3 regions of the Vibrio sp. R11-SG3-ISO3-SZ genome follow, and region 3 is predicted to be linked to each of the others. Evidence: predicted binding sites of a transcription regulator. Region 3 holds the regulator's gene; each other region holds the start of a gene.
What was found. The regulator CRP, encoded in region 3, controls carbon source genes, mostly activating them, when cyclic AMP is high. The targets are predictions, from matches to a motif close to TGTGANNNNNNTCACA.
Positions count from the first base shown of each region.

Region 1: a site for CRP is predicted at 4,815-4,830, ahead of udp (uridine phosphorylase). Genes of this name have one in related genera too.
Region 2: a site for CRP is predicted at 2,359-2,374, ahead of AC6R1O_RS17405 (NupC/NupG family nucleoside CNT transporter). Genes of this name have one in related genera too.

Region 1 is NZ_JCBDGX010000066.1:364-8,078, reverse strand. Features, by position in the region: gene apbC (iron-sulfur cluster carrier protein ApbC) at 1-471, opposite strand, end outside; gene metG (methionine--tRNA ligase) at 694-2,769, shown strand; gene AC6R1O_RS08635 (hypothetical protein) at 2,976-3,788, shown strand; gene udp (uridine phosphorylase) at 3,954-4,712, opposite strand; gene AC6R1O_RS08625 (CBS domain-containing protein) at 5,013-5,429, opposite strand; gene moaE (molybdopterin synthase catalytic subunit MoaE) at 5,853-6,311, opposite strand; gene moaD (molybdopterin synthase sulfur carrier subunit) at 6,314-6,559, opposite strand; gene moaC (cyclic pyranopterin monophosphate synthase MoaC) at 6,552-7,034, opposite strand; gene moaB (molybdenum cofactor biosynthesis protein B) at 7,044-7,556, opposite strand; partial or broken gene moaA (GTP 3',8-cyclase MoaA) at 7,648-7,715, opposite strand, start outside.
Region 2 is NZ_JCBDGX010000155.1:17,386-25,100, reverse strand. Features, by position in the region: gene AC6R1O_RS17425 (alanine/glycine:cation symporter family protein) at 1-457, shown strand, start outside; gene yaaA (peroxide stress protein YaaA) at 551-1,324, shown strand; gene AC6R1O_RS17415 (DUF5363 family protein) at 1,374-1,541, shown strand; gene AC6R1O_RS17410 (TatD family hydrolase) at 1,541-2,314, shown strand; gene AC6R1O_RS17405 (NupC/NupG family nucleoside CNT transporter) at 2,520-3,782, shown strand; gene AC6R1O_RS17400 (XapX domain-containing protein) at 4,048-4,218, shown strand; gene deoC (deoxyribose-phosphate aldolase) at 4,481-5,257, shown strand; gene deoA (thymidine phosphorylase) at 5,344-6,672, shown strand; gene AC6R1O_RS17385 (phosphopentomutase) at 6,739-7,715, shown strand, end outside.
Region 3 is NZ_JCBDGX010000050.1:45,226-52,940, forward strand. Features, by position in the region: gene AC6R1O_RS06875 (phosphoribulokinase) at 1-807, shown strand, start outside; gene crp (cAMP-activated global transcriptional regulator CRP) at 1,065-1,697, shown strand; gene AC6R1O_RS06885 (DUF1338 domain-containing protein) at 1,855-2,646, opposite strand; gene astD (succinylglutamate-semialdehyde dehydrogenase) at 2,766-4,223, opposite strand; gene astA (arginine N-succinyltransferase) at 4,283-5,302, opposite strand; gene AC6R1O_RS06900 (aspartate aminotransferase family protein) at 5,414-6,625, opposite strand; gene AC6R1O_RS06905 (aminodeoxychorismate/anthranilate synthase component II) at 7,141-7,715, opposite strand, start outside.

The DNA of each region.
Region 1 (7,715 bases), on a different contig from region 3:
CATCCACTTGTTGTCTCTCACTTGTGGCTTAGCGTCTTGCTGACCAATCATCATCGGCACCGATGGCCCATAAATATCCGCATCCAACAAACCGACGTTGGCACCTGTTGCGGCCAGCGCCAACGCCAAGTTGACCGACGTTGTTGATTTTCCCACACCGCCTTTGGCTGAGGTTACGGCAAGGATATTTTTCACGCCTTTCACTTCCGCGCTCACATGAGTGCTGAGCGGTTTCACATCGATTTGGATAGAATACGGGAAACGCTGGATTTGACCGCGCTCTATCTGACCTTCAATCCAAGTAGTGAGTTCACTAGGCAAAGAGCGCGAAGAAAACGGCAGTCGAATCTGACATTGGTCGGCGGCGACATGAACGAGATGTGGCGTTGAGGCCCAATCGGCCACAAGCTGTGGATGTTGAAACTGATTAAGCCAGTCGCATAGCGCTTGCTTGGAAGTAAACTGCTGCATGAATGCTCCTTGTTATAAGACCCACTGAACTGGCAGAGGGCGCGCAGAAAACACACGCTCTTTGTACAGAAGGATAGCACCGCACATGCTATCACTCCCGAGGTCCTGACAGAACCCTGAAAAAACTGGGTGTTTGAGCAACTAGATACCTTGGAGTCACTGGTGGGATAAGGTAGTATTACCGTCTATTTTTTCCTACACCTTAAGAAGCGAATATTAAGTATGGCAAACGATCCAAGAACCCTTGATCCAAGGAAACTGCTGGTAACTTGTGCCCTTCCGTACGCTAACGGTTCGATTCACCTAGGTCACATGCTTGAGCACATTCAAGCCGATATCTGGGTACGCTACCAACGCCTACGTGGCAACACTGTAAACTTCATCTGTGCTGACGATGCTCACGGCACGCCAATCATGCTAAAAGCACAACAGATGGGGATGACACCAGAAGAGATGATCGCTGCCGTAAGTGAAGAGCACCAAAAAGACTTCGCTGGCTTCGATATTAGCTTTGATAACTACCACAGCACACACTCAGAAGAGAACCGTGAGCTAGCGTCACACATCTACTTAGAGCTAAAGAAAAACGGCTTTATTTCTAGCCGTACCATTTCTCAACTGTTTGACCCTGAGAAAGAGATGTTCCTTCCGGACCGTTTCGTAAAAGGGACCTGTCCGAAGTGTAAATCCGAAGACCAGTACGGTGATAACTGTGACAACTGTGGCGAAACCTACAGCCCAACGGAACTGATTGATCCTAAATCAGCGGTCTCAGGCGCGACGCCCATCATGAAAGATTCTGAGCACTTCTTCTTCGACTTGCCTCAGTTCGAAAGCATGCTGAAAGAGTGGACACGTTCTGGTTCTCTTCAAGCTGAAACCGCCAACAAGATGCAAGAATGGTTTGAGTCAGGCCTGCAGCAGTGGGATATTTCACGTGACGCCCCTTACTTTGGCTTCGAGATCCCAGGTGAAAAAGACAAGTTCTTTTATGTTTGGCTAGATGCGCCAATTGGCTACATGGGCTCGTTCAAAAACCTGTGTGACAAGCGTGATGATCTCGACTTCGACGAGTACTGGAAAAAAGACAGCACAACTGAGCTTTATCACTTTATTGGTAAAGACATTGTTTACTTCCACTCTCTGTTTTGGCCAGCGATGCTTGAAGGCAGCGGTTTCCGCAAACCAGACAACGTATTCGTCCACGGCTACGTAACGGTTAACGGCGCGAAGATGTCTAAGTCTAAAGGCACCTTCATCAAAGCAGCTACTTACCTAGATCACCTAGATCCAGAGTGCCTACGTTACTACTACGCAGCGAAGCTCAACAGCCGCATCGATGACCTCGACCTCAACCTTGACGACTTCACTCAGCGCGTGAACGCTGACGTCGTGAACAAGATTGTTAACCTAGCATCACGTAACGCAGGCTTCATCAGTAAGCGCTTTGACGGCAAGCTTTCAGCACAGTTTGCAGAGCCAGAACTATACAACGAGTTCGCGGCAGCGGCTTCTCGCATCGCAGAGCTTTATGAGAGTCGTGAATTTGGTCGCGCAATCCGCGAAATCACGGCCCTTGCTGACAAAGCAAACCAATACGTCGATGAGAAAGCGCCGTGGGTGATTGCGAAAGAAGAAGGTAAAGACCAAGAGCTGCAAGACATCTGCTCTGTAGGTATCAACCTATTCCGCGTATTGATGACGTACCTAAAACCTGTGATGCCTGCGCTCGCTGCACGCACTGAAGCCTTCCTAAACGAAGAGCTGACATGGGAAGGGGTCGCGTCACCGCTGACCGATCACGAAATCACTAAGTTCAAAGCGCTGTTCAATCGCATTGATCCGAAGAAAGTGGAAGCGATGGTGGAAGCGTCTAAAGAAGACGCGGCAGCCGAAGTGGCAGCGAAGGAAGCAGCAGAAGCGGCGAAGCACCAAGCGAGCCAAACTGAGCTGGATAAAGATCCTATCGCCGATGAGATTGAATTTGATGCATTCGCCGCAGTGGACATGCGTATCGCTCGTATCATCTCTTGCGAAGAAGTGCCAAAAGCCAACAAACTGCTTAAGTTCCAGCTCGATATCGGCGGTGAAACTCGTCAAGTCTTCTCTGGTATTAAGTCTGCTTACAAACCCGAAGAGCTTGAAGGCAAACTCACCGTGATGGTTGCGAACCTTAAGCCGCGTAAGATGAAATTTGGTATGTCGGAAGGCATGATCCTAGCAGCAGGTCCTGGTGGCAGCGAGCTATGGATTCTTGAGCCTCATGAAGGCGCACAGCCAGGTATGCGCGTGATGTAATCACCAGGCTCGTATCACTCATCCCCGCGTGACACCGTCCGCGGGGATTTTTTGTGCCCTCAATCACAATATTAGGGCTTACTTTGCACCAAAACCGTTCAACCCCTTCGCCCTCAAGAATGTAACCTACTGTATTTAAACAACTTATAAGTTGGCACTGTTCCTGCTCTACCCACTTAGTAGTAGGCGAGTACAAGGAGTACGTTATGTTTGTGTTGATCTCAGTGGTTCTATCGATAGCCGTATTGGCTGTCATGCTTTACTTCTCTAAAAAGCGTCAAAGCACTTTAGAGCGCAAGTTTGAAACACTGATCTTGCTGCGACAGGTGATGTTGCTTAGCCGCAAACATCGTAGCGCGACCCACTTGGCGTTAACCAAGGAGGTGACGGATAGTGAGCTGGAAGAAATTGAAGCGCTCTACGATCAAATGGTCGATATCACCAATGGCTTGGTGGCCAATGCACCCTTTGACAACAAACCCATGTACCGAATTTTCCAATTAAAACTCAAAGGCATGCATAAAGAGTGGCAAGACAGAACCGTGATTCGCAACCAAGTCATCCACGGTAAAACCATTCGTCACTGCATGTTCTTGATGGATGAAGTCGCGATTGCATGGTTGATTGAGTCTGAGCGTGAAGATCTCAGTGATGAGTACCACATGAACTGGCAACAAATCCTCGACAGTATGGAAGTGCTGACTCAACTGCGTTTGTGCATTCCAGAAATCGATACTATTGATGGTCGCTTGCGCGTTAAATACTATTGCGACAAAACACGTCGTAAACTTAACCAACTGTCGATTATCAGTCCATTGAGTGTTGCCTCGCCAGCCAGCAGTGCCGCGATGCGTGACCTGACTGAAATCGCCATTAGCGAGGAGCTAGATTGGACAGAAGAAGCCTTGTATGAACTGACCAGTGACGTGTCTGCGGTCATCTCGCAAGTCTATGACCAAGTGTTATCGGACATGACGGAAACACTCTATCTGCCACTTCCTCGAGTAGCGATAGCGTGAACTGCTAGCGATACACGTTTTAGCAAAATCTATTGTTGCCAATCTATTGTAAATAAATAAAACGGCCAGGTGATAAGACCTGGCCGTTTTCATCATTGTTTGCTTAACGCGAATATGCGCTAAAGACTCTGATACTTAGATCATTTTAACTTAGAACATTGTTACTTAGAGCATTTTGCGCGCCGCTTCGACGACAACTTTAATCGAGCGTGCTTCGGTTTCTTTTAGCGTAGAGTGATCAGGGATCTCTTTTTGAGTTCGGTTGATGATGACACCTGCCACACAACCTGCTTTTAGGCCAGAGCTTGCACACATCGTCAATAAGGTCGCTGACTCCATCTCGAAGTTCAGTACGCCCATATCTTGCCACTCTTTCATCGAGCCTTGGAAACGTTTCACCACGCGACCTGAGAAGGTATCGTAACGCTCTTGACCAGGGTAGAAGGTATCACTGGAAGCCGTGACACCCATGTGAACCGTTGCACCTGTCTCTTCTACCGCCGCTTTCATCGCTGTTGCCACATCAAAATCAGCCACCGCTGGGAACTCCATAGGCGCGAAATGCAGACTGGCACCATCGAGACGCACAGAGCCGGTTGAAACAATCATATCGCCAACATTCACATGCGGTTGGATTGCACCAGTGGTACCAACACGTAGGAAGGTACGCACACCACACTGCGCTAACTCTTCAACCGCAATAGAAGTCGATGGGCCACCAATACCGGTTGAACACACAACAACAGGCTTGCCCTCTAATTCAGCGCGGTACAGCGTGTATTCGCGGTGACTGGCGAGAAAGACGGGATTATCCATCTCTTCAGCAATTTTTTGCACACGTGCAGGATCGCCAGGGATGATCGCGAGTGTCGCACCAGCAAGATCATCTTTCGTAACACCAAGGTGGAAAACAGCTTGAGACATAGGGGAGGCTCCTTATAGTGACAGGCTCATCGAATGGGTGGCGGCCTGTTCTTACATTTGTTTAGGTACCCGGCTACTCTAACCAAGTCAGCAGCAATATAGAGTGATTTAGATCACATATAATAGAGCAACAAAACATTCAATTTCACAACAAACCGTTTTGCATCACACTTTAATGCGCAATATCGTCAATTTTGCACATAAAATCGCCGTTTGATCTCACGTTTTCTCATCGCTACGGCCATCACCCCGAGGTCGACAGCGATGCCTCCGAGAGCGAAATAAACGGCGAGACGTAAATTAAACCGGATGCTTAAAGCAATCGTTGATGGTTTTACCGATCGCGCGTAATACATCTCTTCTCGTGATGATCCCAACCAATCGACCATTATCAATGACAGGGTAGACCTTAGGTTTACCGACCTTCATCATATCCGCTAACTCGATAATAGAGGTCTCAGGAGTCACTGAAAGTACCTCCTTGCTCATACAGTCCGATACGATATGGGTATCTTGGCAGTAGTAACTCACCTTGATGAGCTTATCCAACAGGTCTTGGCCCGAGAGAAAACCAATCACTTTTTTGCTCTCGTCAATCACGGGCCCACCGAGATAATTTGAGTTCATCACCTTTTCAAGCGCCGCACTCAACGACATATTGGGGGTAAATGTCACCGCTTGTAACGTCATATAGTCTCTGACCTTTAATGATTCCATCTGCGTCTCCTTGTCCGTGCTCTGGGCGGGTCATACTATATATTGTCGTCTAATTTCTTGATTTCACAAATGGCGCTGCGCATTTTTCCACCGACCCTCAACTTAATGACTAAACTGTAATTAGTGATAGCGATGGAGAGGTATGAGCCCGTGAACTCAACGTTGACTGAATTGATGAAAGTGACCCCCGCGTTGATGCATACGGTGTTTGCCTCTTTGCCTGAGCCGACCTTTTTAATCAGCAAAACGGGCGTCTATGTGGAGGCGTGGGGTGGACGCGATACGACGCGTCACCATGAACCAAGATCATTGCCGGGCTGGACCAGTACCAAGTACTTCCAGCTGACAAAGCGCTGTTCTTTGCCAAAAAACAGCGCCGGGGTACGATTCATCAAATCAATCAGTGGTAGAGCAAGGCATCAACTAAGGTTGTTGCCAGCGCTGTGCGGCTTGCGCATCGGACTCACGCGATTCCACCCAACGCGTATCGGTTGTCGTGCGCTCTTTTTTCCAAAACGGCGCTTGTGTCTTGAGGTAGTCCATCACAAATTCGCACGCTTCAAACGCGGCTTTGCGATGCGCACTCGTTACACCGACAAACACAATTTGATCGCCAATATCAAGATCGCCAATACGATGGATCACACGCACACAATCCAGCGGCCAACGCGCCAATGCGCTGTCGCAAATCTTTTGCAGCGATGACTCCGTCATTCCTGGGTAATGTTCAAGGGTAAGACCGGTCACTTGGTCGCCCAAGTTCATGTCCCTAACCTTGCCGACAAAGGTCACCACTGCGCCAATACTGGCGTCTTGCGCCAACTGACCATACTCCTCACCGACATCAAAATCATCCGCTTGAACAGAGATACGCACCGTCATCGTTAGCCCCCTGTTACTGGCGGGAAAAAGGCCACTTCATCGCCATCTTTCAGCGGATGGGTAAGCGGCACAATTGCTTGATTCACCGCTGCGAGCAGTTTACCCGCTTCGAGTGCGAGAGACCATTTGCCCTCTTGCTGCGCAAGATGCGCACGCAATGACTCTACGGTGTCAAATTGGTCAGGGAGCGTTAATGTATCAACGCCAACCAACTCGCGCGTTTGCGCAAAAAACAATACGTTAATCATAATCCACCTTGAAATGCCCGGATTTTCCGCCCGTTTTCTCCAAAAGCCGCACCGAACCGATCACTATGTCTTTTTGCACCGCTTTACACATGTCGTAGATGGTCAGCGCCGCCACTGAAGCCGCGGTCAATGCTTCCATCTCCACACCGGTTTTGCCGGCGAGCTTGCACACCGACTCGATGCGCACCTGACTCTTTTCGGTCAGCGCTTCCAACTGTACTTCCACTTTGGACAGGAGCAGCGGGTGGCATAACGGAATCAAGTCCCAGGTTTTTTTCGCGGCTTGAATACCGGCAATACGAGCGGTGGCAAACACGTCACCTTTGTGATGCTCTCCAGAGAGAATCAGTTGCAGCGTCTCTGGCGCCATGTGAACAAAAGCTTCAGCGCGCGCCTCGCGCACTGTGTCTGCTTTGCTCGACACATCGACCATATTCGCTTCACCCGAAGCATTGATGTGAGTCAGTTCACTCATGCGATCCCCTTATACCGATAAGTGAGGCATAAAGTTACAAGGACGATGGCTGGCATCCAACTGCTGCTTGATGATCTTAGTCCAGCCTGTGCGACACGCGCCTGTCGAACCCGGCATGGCAAAAATCACGGTGTGATTGGCAAAGCCAGCAATGGCACGTGACTGAATCGTTGAAGTGCCGATTTCTTCAAAAGAGACCATGCGAAATAGCTCGCCAAACCCTTCCACTTCTTTATCAAACAGAGGCTTCAGTGCTTCAGGCGTACTATCGCGAGAAGTAAACCCCGTACCGCCGGTGATCATCACCGCTTGGATTGACTCATCCGCAATCCACTGAGAGACGATGGCACGAATCTTATACATGTCATCAATCACAATTTGTTTATCAACCACTTGGTGTCCTGCCTCTTGAGCTTGCTCGACCAAGTAGCGTCCCGAGGTATCGTTTTCTTCGTTACGGGTATCCGACACGGTTAACACCGCGATTGTCGCCGGTTGAAATTTGCTTTCTGCGTGACCCATTTGTTCACCTTTCACATAATTTACGTTGTTATTTTTTCCATCACGAGTGTCCCCCCGTGATCACAATTTCGCTTTCGTCACTCTGACGTGGCTATCCACCGATAGAGGCTAAATGAGGTGTAGCACCTGAGTTTCCATCATGAAGAAAGTGACTGACGG
Region 2 (7,715 bases), on a different contig from region 3:
TACTGAAACGGCGGTGACAGGTATCGAGCTGACTCAGCGCGCGCTAAGCTCACAAGTGGGTGATTGGGGTGGGATCTTTGTTGCTGTAGCAATCTTCTTCTTCGCGTTTACCTCGATCATTGCAAACTACTCATACGCAGAAACTAACCTGATCTTCCTAGAGCACAATCACAAGGCGGGCCTTGGCCTGTTCCGTATCGTGGTTCTGGGTATGGTGATGTTTGGCTCTGTGGCAGCGCTGCCAGTGGTTTGGGATATGGCCGATGCATCAATGGGCTTAATGGCACTGGTGAACCTAGTCGCGATTATCTTGCTCTCTGGTACTGTGGTTAAGCTAGCAAAAGACTACAATCGTCAGCTTAATGAAGGCAACGTTCCGACCTTTGATGCCAATGATTTCCCAGAGTTGAAATCTCAGCTTGAAGATGGCATCTGGGATCAAAAAGAAAAGAATTGATAGCTGAATACTATTGAAATGATTCATAAAGCCGTGCAGACATTGCACGGCTTTTTTTGTACCCTAAGGTAAACAATCAATAAGAGTAAAGTCATGTTAATCGTCGTTTCTCCAGCGAAAACCTTAGATTACGAATCACCCTTGGTGACCGAAACCTACACACAGCCTGAGTTAATTGACTACTCCAAGCAGTTGATTGAGGTGTGCCGTAAACTGACGCCAGCCGATGTGGCGAGTTTGATGAAGGTCAGTGACAAAATCGCCGATCTGAACGTTGGCCGCTTCCAAGAGTGGAGCGAGACATTCACACTCGACAATGCCCGCCAAGCGATTTTGGCGTTCAAAGGCGATGTCTATACAGGTCTTGATGCCCAGACACTCACAGAGGCGGATTTCGAGTACGCTCAGCGCCATTTACGTATGCTGTCTGGCCTTTATGGTCTGCTTAAGCCGCTTGACCTGATGCAACCATACCGTCTTGAAATGGGGACTAAGCTTGCCAATGAGAAAGGCACCAACTTGTATCAGTTCTGGGGGAATGTGATTACCGACAAGCTCAATCAAGCGATCACCGAACAAGGGGACAACGTCTTGGTCAACCTAGCCTCCAATGAGTATTTTAAGGCGGTTAAGCAAAAGAACTTGGATGCGCAGGTGATTACGCCGGTGTTTAAAGACTGCAAAAACGGCCAATATAAAGTGATCAGCTTTTATGCCAAAAAAGCGCGCGGCATGATGGCGCGTTTTATTATCGAAAACCGCATCGAGAGTGTCGCGGATTTGACCCAGTTCAACACGGCGGGGTACACCTTTGCTGAGGATGAGTCGAGCGCGACTGAGTTAGTCTTCAAACGTGAAGAGCAGTAGTGAAGGCGAGTGGTCATCGTTGCTAGCATCGGGCAGGGGAGTCATGCACATGTGGAAGAGATTAAAACATTGGCTTGAGCGCTACGACGCTTGGTGCCACTCGATGGGCCTTACTCCTGGGCAAAAGCGCAGTTGCGTGCCGTACCGATCTGATGATGCAAGGCAGAGCGACGCTGCCACTTCGTCCTCATCACCCACTTCAAAGGCGCAGCAGTAATGCGCCTTTTTGATACTCACTGTCATCTCGATTTTGCCCCATTTAAGGCTCAATTGGGGGCAACATTGCAAGAAGCCAGTGAGCAAGGAGTCGAGCGTTTTCTTGTTCCTGCGATTGGCGAAAGCAATTGGAGCGATCTTATTGCGCTATCTCACCAGCACACGAGCTTGTACGTCAGTTTGGGGTGCCATCCCTATTTTGTTCACACCGACTCATTGATTGAGGTCAGTCGCCTAGAAGCTCAATGTGAGTCGGCAGGCTCAGTGTGTGTCGCGGTCGGAGAGTGCGGCTTAGACGCCATGATCGATGTCGACGCGCAGCGACAAGAAGCGGTGTTTGAGGCGCAGATCAGCGTGGCCAAGAACCTGCGGCGGCCCTTGATTCTTCACGGGCGAAAAAACTATCACCGCTTGTTGCAACTGCTTAAACAGCACCGTTTTCACTACGGTGGGATTTTGCATGGGTTTTCCGGCAGCTATCAGCAAGCGATGCAATTTGTTGAGCTCGGTTTCTACATCGGTGTGGGCGGAGTGATTACCTACCCAAGAGCGAATAAGACGCGTCAAGCGGTGACGCAGGTGCCCATCGACCATCTTGTTTTGGAAACCGACGCGCCAGACATGCCGTTGTCAGGGTATCAAGGCCAAGCCAATCATCCTAAGCGTTTACCCCAAGTGTTAACGACATTGGCGCAACTGAAGCAGAGTTGTGAGCAAACGGTTGCGGAAAACGTTTGGAAAAACAGCTTTTTGGCACTGTCTATTTGTGAATGAATTCTAAATAAAATGTGCTTTTTATGATTTCTGTAAACTTTGGTTGTGACTATTGTCACACTTACGAGTGAACAAGTGGTGAATCTTATCAGAAACTGTGAACGCGGCATTACTTTATCGGTGGACGGATGAGTATAATTGCCCGTGCTTTTGAGCTCCATTTTGTAACACGCCAACAAATAACTTAATAAGGAAGTCATAAACTATGAGCCTGTTTATGAGCCTAGTCGGTATGGCAGTTTTGATCGCTATCGCGCTTCTACTGTCTGATAACCGCAAAGCTATCAATCTAAGAACTGTGGGTGGCGCTTTTGCTATCCAATTCATCATCGGTGGTTTCGTTCTGTACGTACCATGGGGTCGTGATCTTCTAGCTGGTTTCTCAGCTGGTGTACAAAACGTGATCGACTACGGTAAAGACGGTACTGGTTTCCTATTCGGCAGCCTAGTTAACTTCTCAGTTGACGGTATCGGTTTCATCTTTGCTTTCCAAGTACTACCAACGCTAATCTTCTTCTCTGCGCTAATTTCTGTACTTTACTACATCGGTGTGATGCAGTGGGTTATCAAGATTCTTGGTGGCGGTCTACAAAAAGCACTGGGTACATCACGTGCCGAGTCTATGTCTGCAGCAGCGAACATTTTCGTAGGTCAAACTGAGGCACCACTTGTGGTTCGTCCGTTTGTACCTAAAATGACTCAGTCTGAGCTATTTGCAGTGATGTGTGGTGGTCTAGCGTCTGTAGCAGGTGGTGTACTTGCTGGTTACGCTTCAATGGGTGTACCTCTAGAGTACCTTGTTGCTGCATCATTCATGGCAGCACCAGGTGGTCTACTGTTCGCTAAAATCATCAAACCTGAAACTGACACGCCAAATGACGATCTAGGCGCGGACATCGACGGTGGTGACGACAAGCCTGCTAACGTTATCGATGCAGCAGCTGGCGGTGCGTCTGTCGGTCTACAGCTTGCGCTTAACGTTGGTGCAATGCTACTTGCGTTCATCGGCCTTATTGCTCTTATCAACGGCATCCTAGGTGGCGTTGGCGGTTGGTTCGGTATGCCTGAACTGACACTAGAAATTCTTCTAGGTTACATCTTCTCACCACTTGCATTCCTAATTGGTGTGCCTTGGGAAGAAGCGACGCTAGCGGGTTCATTCATCGGTCAGAAACTGGTGGTGAACGAATTCGTTGCTTACCTAAACTTCGTTCCTTACGTTGGTGATGCAGCTCAAGTTGTACCAGCAACCGGTGAAGTGATGTCGACTAAGACAGCCGCTATCATCTCGTTCGCGCTATGTGGTTTCGCAAACCTTTCTTCAATTGCGATTCTACTAGGTGGTCTAGGTGGTCTAGCGCCAAACCGTCGTCACGACATCGCTCGTATGGGTGTGAAAGCGGTCGCAGCAGGTACTCTGTCTAACTTGATGGCAGCAACCATCGCTGGCTTCTTCCTATCTTTCTAATTTAAGAAGCGATAGATTATATAGACGCCGTTTTATAAGACCCCGTAGTTGCATAGCTTGCTATGTACTACGGGGTTTTTTCGTTGTTTAAAGGTCTGGAGTATTTCCAGACAACAAGATTCATAACGTTTGTGCAGTGGATAAAACTCAGCAATCGTTAAGCCGGATCTTTTTTGAGATACAAACCGTTTGCGCTCTGTGTGCGACTACAGTTTTGCGATAAATATCTATACTGTATAGGTGTAAAGAAAATAGGCCTAAACTGATGAATGATGTGATTCTCGCGACCTTAGCGGGCTTTGTTGTCGGAATCCTGTTTTCCGCCATCAAGCTGCCCATTCCAGCACCTCCAGTATTACCGGGAGTGATGGGAATTGTGGGCGTTTATCTTGGTGGTGTAACCTTTCAATGGATCATTGAAAGGTTTTTTAGTTAACGCTAATTAATACAAGGAGTATGATTAGCGCGGCAACATCGGTTGCCTGAGGCGTCACAAAGCGCCTAGACACGTTAGACACCGCAATCGCAGATTGTTGTGCCATAGACCAAATTGGTACTGTGCGGTGACAAGGATAGCAATTGGTACATGTTCGCTGTATGTAGCAAGTCTTCAAGGAACCAAGTCCGTTCATTAATGATTACACCTTAATCATAGGGATTAAGGCGGTGAACTTTTTGAATATTGATCGGAGATAGAAATGAGCGATTTAAAAGCAGCTGCACTACGTGCACTAAAACTTATGGACCTAACTACGCTGAATGACGATGACACTGACGCGAAAGTTATTTCACTGTGTCATGATGCAAAATCAGCGGTAGGTAACACAGCTGCCATCTGTATTTACCCTCGCTTTATTCCTATTGCTAAGAAGACCCTTCGTGAGCAAGGCACACCTGACGTTCGTATCGCAACGGTAACGAACTTCCCACACGGCAATGACGATATCGAGATTGCGGTAGCGGAAACCAAAGCTGCTGTGGCTTATGGTGCTGATGAGGTCGATGTGGTGTTCCCATACCGCGCACTGATGGCGGGCAATGAGGAAGTGGGCTTCGAATTGGTGAAGCAATGTAAAGCAGCGTGTGGCGATATCTTGCTCAAAGTGATCATCGAAACTGGTGAGCTGAAAGAAGAAGCGCTAATCAAGAAAGCGTCAGAAATCTGCATCAAAGCAGGCGCTGATTTTATTAAAACCTCAACAGGCAAAGTGCCGGTGAATGCAACACCTGAATACGCTCGCATGATGCTCGAAGTTATCCGCGATATGGGTGTGGCTGAGACCGTTGGCTTCAAACCTGCAGGCGGCGTACGTACCGCAGAAGATGCTGCCGCGTACCTAGCGATGGCCGATGAGATCCTAGGCGACAACTGGGTCGATGCGCGTCACTACCGCTTTGGTGCGTCTAGCCTGCTGACAAACCTACTCAATACATTAGAAGTAACAGACGAAACGGCGGATCCAAGCGCTTACTAAGCGACGTCGGTTTGTTCGGTGGCGCGTTGTGCGCCACCTTACCTCTTTACCTTATTACCACCGCATTCAATGCGTGGGAGGCTCTAATGTACTTACCACAAGAAATTATTCGTAAAAAACGTGACGGTGAAGTGCTCACCGCAGACGAAATTAACTTTTTTATCCAAGGCGTTGCAAACGACAGCGTATCTGAAGGTCAGATAGCGGCGTTTGCGATGGCGGTTTTCTTCAATGAAATGACCATGCCCGAGCGCATTGCACTGACTTGTGCGATGCGTGACTCTGGCATGGTGATCGACTGGAGCCACATGAACTTTGATGGCCCGATTGTCGATAAGCATTCCACCGGTGGTGTGGGTGATGTGACCTCGCTGATGTTAGGGCCAATGGTCGCTGCCTGTGGCGGTTTTGTTCCTATGATCTCGGGGCGTGGCCTCGGTCATACCGGTGGCACACTGGACAAACTGGAATCGATTCCCGGCTACAACATCACGCCAAGTAATGAGGTGTTTGGTCAAGTGACCAAAGAGGCAGGGGTGGCGATCATCGGTCAAACCGGCGATCTAGCACCGGCTGATAAGCGTGTTTACGCGACGCGTGACATTACTGCGACGGTCGATAACATCTCCTTGATCACAGCGTCCATCCTGTCTAAGAAACTCGCAGCGGGTCTTGAGTCTTTGGTGATGGACGTGAAAGTTGGCTCGGGCGCCTTTATGCCAACGTATGAAGCCTCAGAAGAGTTGGCTAAGTCTATTGTCGCGGTGGCCAATGGTGCGGGCACCAAAACCACCGCAATTTTGACGGACATGAACCAGGTCCTCGCCTCGTCTGCTGGAAACGCCGTGGAAGTGCGCGAAGCGGTGCGCTTCCTAACGGGTGAATATCGCAATCCACGCCTTCTTGAAGTGACGCTGGCCTCTTGTGCAGAAATGCTGGTGCTCGGAAATTTAGCCGACGACACACAAGACGCGCGCGCTAAATTAATGAAGGTACTCGATAACGGTAAAGCGGCAGAGTGTTTTGGCAAAATGGTGGCAGGCCTGGGTGGCCCAGCGGATTTTGTTGAGAACTATGAGCAATACCTAGAAAAAGCGGACATCATTAAACCGGTTTACGCGCAAGAGTCCGGTGTCGTTTCGGCGATGGATACACGCGCGATTGGGATGGCGGTGGTTGCCATGGGCGGCGGACGCCGCGTGGCCAGCGACAAGATTGATTACGCCGTGGGCTTTGATCAATTTATTCGCCTCGGTGAGATCGCTAGCAGCGAACAACCTCTTGCCGTCATTCATGCACGCAATGAGGCTCAGTGGGAAGAGGCCGCGCAGGCGCTGCGCAGTGCAATCAAAATTGGTGGTGAATACACCCCAACCCCTGAGGTTTACCGTCAGATTCGCGCAGAAGACATTTAATCGACGACATCATTACATTAGGCCCATTCAGGCACACAGTAGCTGAGTGGGCGAAAGGAATACGCAATGAAAAGAGCATTTATTTTAGTCCTAGACTCATTCGGTATCGGCGCGACGGCGGATGCGGATAAGTTTGGCGATGTGGGCTCCGACACACTGGGTCATATTGCGGATCAGTGTGAGCAAGGCCTAGCGGACAACGAGCAACGCCAAGGTGCGTTGCGCCTGCCGAACCTGTCTAAGCTTGGCTTGGCGATGGCGCATAAAGAATCAACCGGACGCTTTGCTCCGGGGCTTGATGATAACGCAGAGGTTATCGGTGCCTACGGTCATGCGGCAGAGCTCTCTTCCGGTAAAGATACCCCATCGGGTCACTGGGAGATCGCAGGTGTACCCGTTCTGTTTGATTGGGGCTACTTTAGCGACAAATCGAGCAGCTTCCCGTCAGCGCTGACGGATCGCATTCTTGAGCGTGCGGGTTTAGATGGATTTCTTGGCAACTGCCATGCATCAGGCACGCAAGTGCTCGATGATCTTGGTGAAGAGCACATGAAAACCGGCAAACCTATCTTCTATACGTCGGCTGATTCGGTATTCCAAATCGCCTGCCATGAAGAGACGTTTGGTCTTGATAGATTGCTTGAGCTTTGCCAAATCGCTCGTGAAGAGCTTGAAGACTACAACATTGGTCGCGTCATTGCGCGTCCATTTATTGGTCCGGGTAAAGGTCAATTTGAGCGTACGGGTAATCGTCGCGATCTCTCTGTTGAACCGCCATCTGCGACCGTGTTGCAAAAACTGGTTGAAGAGAAGCAAGGAGAAGTGGTCTCGATTGGTAAGATTGCCGACATCTACGCCAACTGTGGCATCACCAAAAAAGTGAAAGCCACGGGTATTCCTGCTTTGTTTGAAGCGACTCTTGAGCAAATCAAAGCCGCACAGGACAACACCATAGTGTTCACCAACTTCGTTGACTTTGATTCTGCCTACGGCCACCGCCGTGATGTTGCAGGTTATGCGGCGGCATTGGAATACTTTGATGG
Region 3 (7,715 bases):
TCTGAAGCGTTTCGCAAAATGTTTAACATGATGCGCGTGAAACCGGCTTGGGTGGAAGGGGACAGTTTCCACCGCTTTACGCGCCCAGAAATGGATGTCGAGATCCGCAAAGCGCGCGAGCAAGGACGCCACATCAGCTACTTTGGTCCGCAGGCGAACGACTTCCCTGCGCTGTCTGAGTTTTTTAAGCAGTATGGCAATGAAGGCACAGGGCAAATTCGTCGCTACTTGCACACCTTCGATGAAGCCGTGCCCTACAATCAAATGCCGGGTACCTTCACGCCGTGGCAAGATTTGCCGGAAAATTCTGACATGCTGTTCTACGAAGGACTGCATGGCGGCGTGGTGGATGGTGAGGTCAACGTCGCCCAACACGTCGACTTTTTGATTGGCATGGTACCGATTGTGAACTTGGAGTGGATTCAAAAATTCGTCCGTGACACGCGCGATCGCGGTCACTCACGCGAAGCGGTAATGGACTCGATTGTCCGCTCGATGGATGACTACCTCAACTACATTACCCCGCAATTTTCGCGCACCCACATCAACTTCCAACGCGTGCCGACCGTCGATACGTCCAACCCACTTAACGCTAAAGGCATCCCAAGTTTGGATGAAAGCTTTGTAGTGATCCGCTTGCGCGGCATCAAACAGGTCGACTTCCCATACCTGCTCGCTATGATTGATGGCTCTTTCATGTCGCGCCACAACACTATTGTCGTGCCGGGGGGTAAGATGAGTTTTGCGATGGAGCTCATCGTCAGACCTATCCTACAGCAGCTTATCGAGACGGGTAAAATTGGCTAGCGATCAGTCCTAAGACCCGTTTACTTGTCATACCGTGATCATGTGCACATTTTTGCGTAAACAATCACCAACTTGACACGATTAAAATCAAGAAATCCCTTTTGAAAAAGGCTACTATTTGTAACCGAAACAAAGATGGCTTGCAGCATTGAATAAGTGCTCTTATCCTAAAAAGCCTTGTTCAAGGCTTCGCGCCTTTTACTGGCGCGACAAAAATGGAAAGCGGCAAGCGTACCCTGCAGAGGAAGTGAGATATTATGGTTCTAGGTAAACCTCAAACCGATCCAACATTAGAGTGGTTCCTGTCACATTGTCATATTCATAAGTACCCATCAAAAAGCACATTGATCCACGCCGGTGAGAAAGCAGAGACGCTTTACTACATCGTCAAAGGCTCTGTGGCGGTACTGATTAAAGACGAAGAAGGTAAGGAAATGATCCTTTCTTACCTAAACCAAGGTGACTTTATCGGTGAACTTGGTCTATTTGAAGAAGATCAAGAGCGTACCGCTTGGGTTCGCGCTAAATCACCTTGTGAAGTTGCAGAGATCTCATTCAAGAAATTCCGTCAGCTTATCCAAGTCAACCCTGACATCCTGATGCGTCTATCTGCGCAAATGGCAAGCCGCCTACAAGTGACGAGCCAAAAAGTCGGTGACCTCGCCTTCCTAGACGTGACAGGCCGCATCGCGCAGACGCTACTTAACCTAGCGAAACAGCCAGATGCCATGACGCACCCAGACGGCATGCAAATCAAGATCACGCGTCAAGAGATCGGTCAGATTGTCGGCTGTTCACGTGAGACCGTTGGCCGTATCTTGAAGATGCTTGAAGAGCAAAACCTGATCTCCGCCCACGGTAAAACCATCGTCGTCTACGGCACGCGATAGGGCATTAGAGGCGAGTTCCTAGTGGCTAGTTCCTAGAGAAAACCTTTAAAGATTAAGAAAGCCACCCTGTCTACCAGCGGTGGCTTTTTATTTACCAGTACCCAGTTCCCATCACCCATTTCACCAGCCCCTCTAGCAACTAGGAACTAGGCACTCCCTACCCATTCGTACTCTCAAATATCTTATCCGCTGACGCCGCGACAAACCCTGGGTAGAGCTCACCATTACTCATCGGATAGCGTTTGGCGAATTCGTAGAAGCCGCCTGGGATCACTTGCGTACCGTCACTAAAGCTCACCTCGACTTTGTCTGCCATGGTGGACGATTGCTCAAGCAATACCTCTGGTGAGCCTTTCACTTCGCCACCCGACTCATTGATGACAAAGCCCGCTTGGCGCAGGTGCTCATTCACCGCCGCGACCTCGTCAAATGCCTTGAGCTGATTAACGCTTACGGTGAAATGGTTGGCCCCATAGCCGTGCGCCGCAAGCCATGCTGCGTACTCACTCTCTTGGGCGAGGGTTTGAAAATCTTCATAGCTGAGATCCCACAAACGGCCCGCATACAAAAACTCATGGCTTTGCAGTGCGGATGCCTCCACTTGTGCCACCAGCTTGCTGACAATGCGTTGCAGCGGCGCTGAGCACTCTTCGACTTTCAGCTCACTGATGAACACTTTTGGCAACGTCGGATCGGCGTGCTCGTAGTGCTTGGCGACCAAGTGTTTGCTCTCAAACAGGTAGTCACCGCACGCTTGGTAACCTAGCGCAATAAATGGCGCAGCCAATGTCTCGATACCGAGCGGCGCAATGTTAAAGGTGCGCAGCGCAATATGGTCATTGATCAGCGGCTCATCTTCTTCTAAAAGCTGATGAACCTTGGCCGCTTGAGGACATAGACGGGAAATATAGTCTTGCCACAGTAAATCGAACAGTTGAGCAGGCGTCATAACGTCTCCATGTTAATCGTGAAGCTGAATCGTAAAGCTGGTTCTTTAAAAGAATGGCTTAATCACAAACCTAGCAATGAATCGAACACCTTGGGCTCCAAGCGAGCCCAAGGTGCGTCTTACAGTTCTACACCCGGGCTTAACGTCTCAGGCAGCAAGGTGTGCTCGCCTTCCATCGACGCCATAGGGTAAGCGCAATAATCCGCAGCGTAGTAAGCACTTGGGCGAAGGTTGCCCGAGGCGCCCGGTCCGCCAAACGGCGCATCGCCACTTGCCCCAGTTAATTGGCGGTTGCGATTGACGATCCCTGCACGAATGTGGTCAACAAAGTAGGCCCACTCATCATCATCGGTGGACACCAGCCCAGCAGAGAGACCAAAGCGGGTGTCATTGGCCAGCTCAACGGCGCGCTCAAGACCTTGATAACGCACCACTTGCAGCAGCGGGCCAAAATACTCTTCATCTGGCAGCGCTTCGATGGCCGTGACATCAATAATCCCCGGAGTGACAAACGCCGCCTCGCCCGCTTTCGCTTCCACCAAGCTCACACCACCAAGGCTCTGCAAGTTCGCCTGTGCGTTGAGGATAAAGTGTGCCGCAGCTTTCGAAATTTGTGGGCCCATAAAAGGCGCTGGCTCTGCAAACGGCTGATCGACGCGCAGCTTGCGTGTGGCCTCAACCAAGCGATTGACCAAGGCATCGCCTTTGTCGCCCACAGGCACATAGAGACGTCGCGCACAGGTGCAACGCTGCCCGGCACTGATAAAGGCCGATTGCAAAATGGTGTAGACCGTCGCGTCCAGCTCACCATAGTGCTCACTGATGACCATAGGGTTGTTGCCGCCCATCTCCAGTGCCAGCATCTTGTCTGGCTGACCGGCAAATTGGCGATGCAGCAGGTGACCTGTATTGGCGCTACCAGTAAACAGCAGGCCATCAATGCCTTTCGACTCTGCTAGCGCAATGCCCGTCTCTTTGCCCCCTTGGACTAAGTTGATCACGCCCGCAGGCAATCCCGCTTGTTGCCACAGCTTCATCGCTAGCTCACCGGTCAGCGGCGTTTGCTCTGACGGCTTGAACACCACGGTGTTGCCCGCCAGCAGCGCTGGGACAATGTGACCATTGGGCAAATGACACGGGAAGTTATACGGGCCAAACACCGCCATCACACCCAACGGGCGATGGCGCAGTACAATTTGGTTACCCGCCGCTTCACGGGTACTTTCGCCTGTGCGATCATGATAAGCGCGAATAGAGATGGCAATCTTGCCCGCCATGGCCGCGGCTTCTGTGCGCGTTTCCCACAACGGCTTGCCGGTCTCTTTAGCAATCACTTCGGCTATCTGCTCGCTGCTCTCTTTCACTTTTTCAGCAAACGCCAGCACGATGGCTTCGCGCTGCGCAAAGCTGAGTTTTTTCCATGTCTGAAAGGCGTTTCTCGCCGCGCTGACCGCCGCTTCGACTTGCGCGCTAGACGCGCTGTCACCCTGCCAAATGACCTCGTCATTGTACGGGCTGGTTGAATTCATCGGCTCGCCTTGTCCGGCCAGCCACTCTCCTGCAATCCAATGAGTCATGTTGTTTTCCTTGTCCAATTCTACTGCCAGTACTGGGCTGACTATCGCTGGGCTGACTATTACTGAGCCAGCATGCGCACGTAGTCACCATCGCCGACTTGCAGCGCGTTCGCCACCTCTGGCGCTAGGATGACCGAACCCGACTCTTTGTCGTACGCCGCTTTGGCGGCGGTGGCTCTGAAGTTCTCAAATGAGGTGTTAGCAATCAGGTAATCCTGAGAACTGGCGTGTTCAGAGATGCTCACTTTGGCTCGAAACGATTCTCGCACCGACTCAATATTGCGCACCTCACACTCAACCGTTGGGCCGCCGTCAAAAATGTCGACGTAGTTACGACAGGTGAAACCCTCTTTCTCTAGAAGGCGCAGCGCCGGCTTGGTGTTCTCGTGCACTTGGCCGATCACCGCTTGTGCCTCTTTACTGAGCAAGTTGATGTAAATCGGCAGCTTAGGCATCAAATCGGCAATGAAACCTTTTTTACCGATCCCGGTAAGATAATCCGCCATAGTGAAATCAATCGAGAAGAAGTGCTCTTGTAGCCATTGCCAAAATGGCGAGTTGCCGTTCTCATCAGAGACACCGCGCATCTCGGCAAACACCGTTGTCGAGAAGCGATGCGGATGCTCGGCCATCATCAAAAAACGACACTTCGACATCAAACGACCATTGAGCCCGCCACGGAAACTGGGTCTGAGGAATAGCGTACAAATCTCACTGCATCCGGTGTAGTTGTTGCCAAACGTGAGCAGTTTCACCACGTTATTCACGCCCAGTTTGGGGGATGAGTGAACAATGGTGCTAATGTGGTACGAGTAAAACGGGACATCCCAGCCAATCGAGGCTTCGATTCCGGTACACCCGGCCACTTCCCCCGTCTCGCTGTCAAACCCAACCATCAAATAGCCTTCGTCACCGGGCTCGGTCACATTGGCTTTGCCGAAGCTGTATTCGGAATGGGTAATGCGGTTCGTCAACAGCTCTTCGTTGACGGGTAGAGAAGTAAATCCGTGACCAGACTCCACCGCACATGTGTGCAACGCGTCATAGTCCGAAATAGAAATAGGGCGAACAACCAGCATCGATACTCCCTCCTGATGCTATTTAAGTGCCTAGTTCCTAGAGGCGAGTTCCTAGAGAAAGGAAATCCTCACTCTAGGCACTAGGAACTAGAAACTAGGCACTCACAAAACCTAAACCAAACTTGCGATGGCTTTATCTAAACGAGCGAGACCTTGTTCGATCTCTTCTTTGCTGATCACCAGTGATGGCGTGAAGCGCACGACATTGGCGCCGGCAACCAGTACCATCAGGCCTTCTTTACCTGCGGCGACCAGAACATCACGAGCGCGGCCTTGCCACTGCTCATTCAGTGCAGCGCCAAGCAGTAGGCCTTTACCGCGAATTTCGTCGAACAGGTGGTACTTGGCATTGATTTTGTTCAGACCATCACGGAACAGGGCTTCACGCTCAGCAACGCCCGCCAATGTGTCTGGTTGGCTAACGATATCAACCACGGCCTCAGCAACCGCACACGCTAGCGGGTTACCGCCGTAAGTCGAACCGTGCGTGCCCACTTTCATGTGCTCCGCGAGCGCATTGGTGGTCAGCATTGCCCCAATCGGGAAACCGCCACCGAGTGATTTCGCTGTGCTCAAAATATCAGGCGTCACACCCAAACCTTGGTAGGCGTAAAAGTTGCCAGTACGGCCGTTGCCGGTTTGCACTTCATCGAAGATCAGCAGCGCATTGTGCTTGTCACACAGCTCGCGCACAGTCGCAACAAACTCGTCCGTTGGTGAGATAATCCCGCCTTCGCCTTGCAGCGGCTCCATCATGATGGCGCAGGTGCGATCTGAGATGTGCGCTTTCAGTGCTTCGACATCGTTGTAAGGCAAGTGCGTGACATCGCCCGGTTTCGGGCCAAAGCCATCAGAGTAAGCTGCTTGACCGCCGACCGTTACCGTAAAGAAGGTTCGGCCGTGGAAGCCTTGTTTAAAAGCAATGATTTCCGACTTTTCAGGGCCAAACTTGTCGGCTGCCACGCGGCGCGCCAGTTTGAGCGCCGCTTCATTGGCTTCTGCGCCTGAGTTAGCAAAGAAGACTTTCTCGGCAAAGCTCACTTGGGTCAGCTTTTTCGCCAAACGCAACGCCGGCTCATTGGTCATCACGTTGCTCAGGTGCCACAATTTTTGACCTTGCTCGGTCAGCGCCTTCACCATCGCAGGGTGACAATGCCCCAAGCAGCTCACGGCAATCCCCCCTGCAAAGTCGATATACTCATTACCTTGCTGATCCCATACGCGAGCACCCTCGCCTTTCACTGGGATCATCTCCATTGGGTTGTAACAAGGCACCATCACCTCATCAAACAGGCCGCGTTCTACGTTCATTTCAGTTGTCATCGTCTTTCCCTCTCGATACTGCTCACTGGATCGCTGTTGCTCGATATCTCTTCATTAAACGTCTCTTCGTTCATTGGTGTCGTTCACGACGTTCGCTTATCACGTTACCAACAGAGACAGAAAACAGAATGTTTTGCATATCAGCCATCACAGCATTGTATTTACAATTAATTAACCATTTCAATAGTGATTTATTCTTTTTAGAGGCACCATAGGAGGCAAAACCCTATTGAGCTTGAGTATTTATGCACGATGCCACCCCTTTTATGAAGCAATTTATTCTTATAACAAAGATAAGCAGGGGTTTAACCCAGACGCAACAAGGCGTGAGCCCAGAGCGCCACTTGGCTAGCGAATAGTTTTTCACTCGCTATGCAAACGGCAAGTTATGAAAGAAATGTTAAGAAAAGTGATCTGAGTGCGGTTTTCAGCACAGGGGAAAGAGACAAACGTTGCACGCGGCTTGCTGACCGATTTGAAGACGGTTTTAAACTATGCGCATTCAATCATGCGCGTTAAACCATGCGCGTCAGGAAATTCGCCAGCAATTGATGTCCTTGCTCGGTTTTGATCGATTCCGGGTGAAACTGCACCGCGTCAATCGGTAGAGTGCGGTGTTGATAGCCCATGATCTCATCCATGCTGCCATCGGCGAGTGTCGTCCAAGCCGTGAGCTCAAACTCACTCGGCAGGCTGTTTGCCTCGACCACCAGCGAATGGTAACGCGTCACCGTTAGGGGGTTATTGAGCCCTTTAAAGACGCTCTTACCCGTATGGATAATGGGGGAGGTTTTACCGTGCATCACTTGACGCGCCCGTACGACGTTGGCGCCAAAGGCTTGGGCAATCGCTTGATGCCCCAAACAGACACCGAGAATCGGCAGCTTACCGGCAAAGTGGCGAATGGCCGCTAGGGAAATCCCCGCTTCATTGGGCGTACATGGCCCAGGCGAAATCACCAAATGGCTTGGCGACAGCGCCTCAATCTCCTCAAGCGTGATCTCATCATTACGGCGCACCAACACCTCGCAGCCCAACTCACAAAAGTATTGGTAGAGGTTGTAGGTAAACGAGTCGTAATTGTCGATGA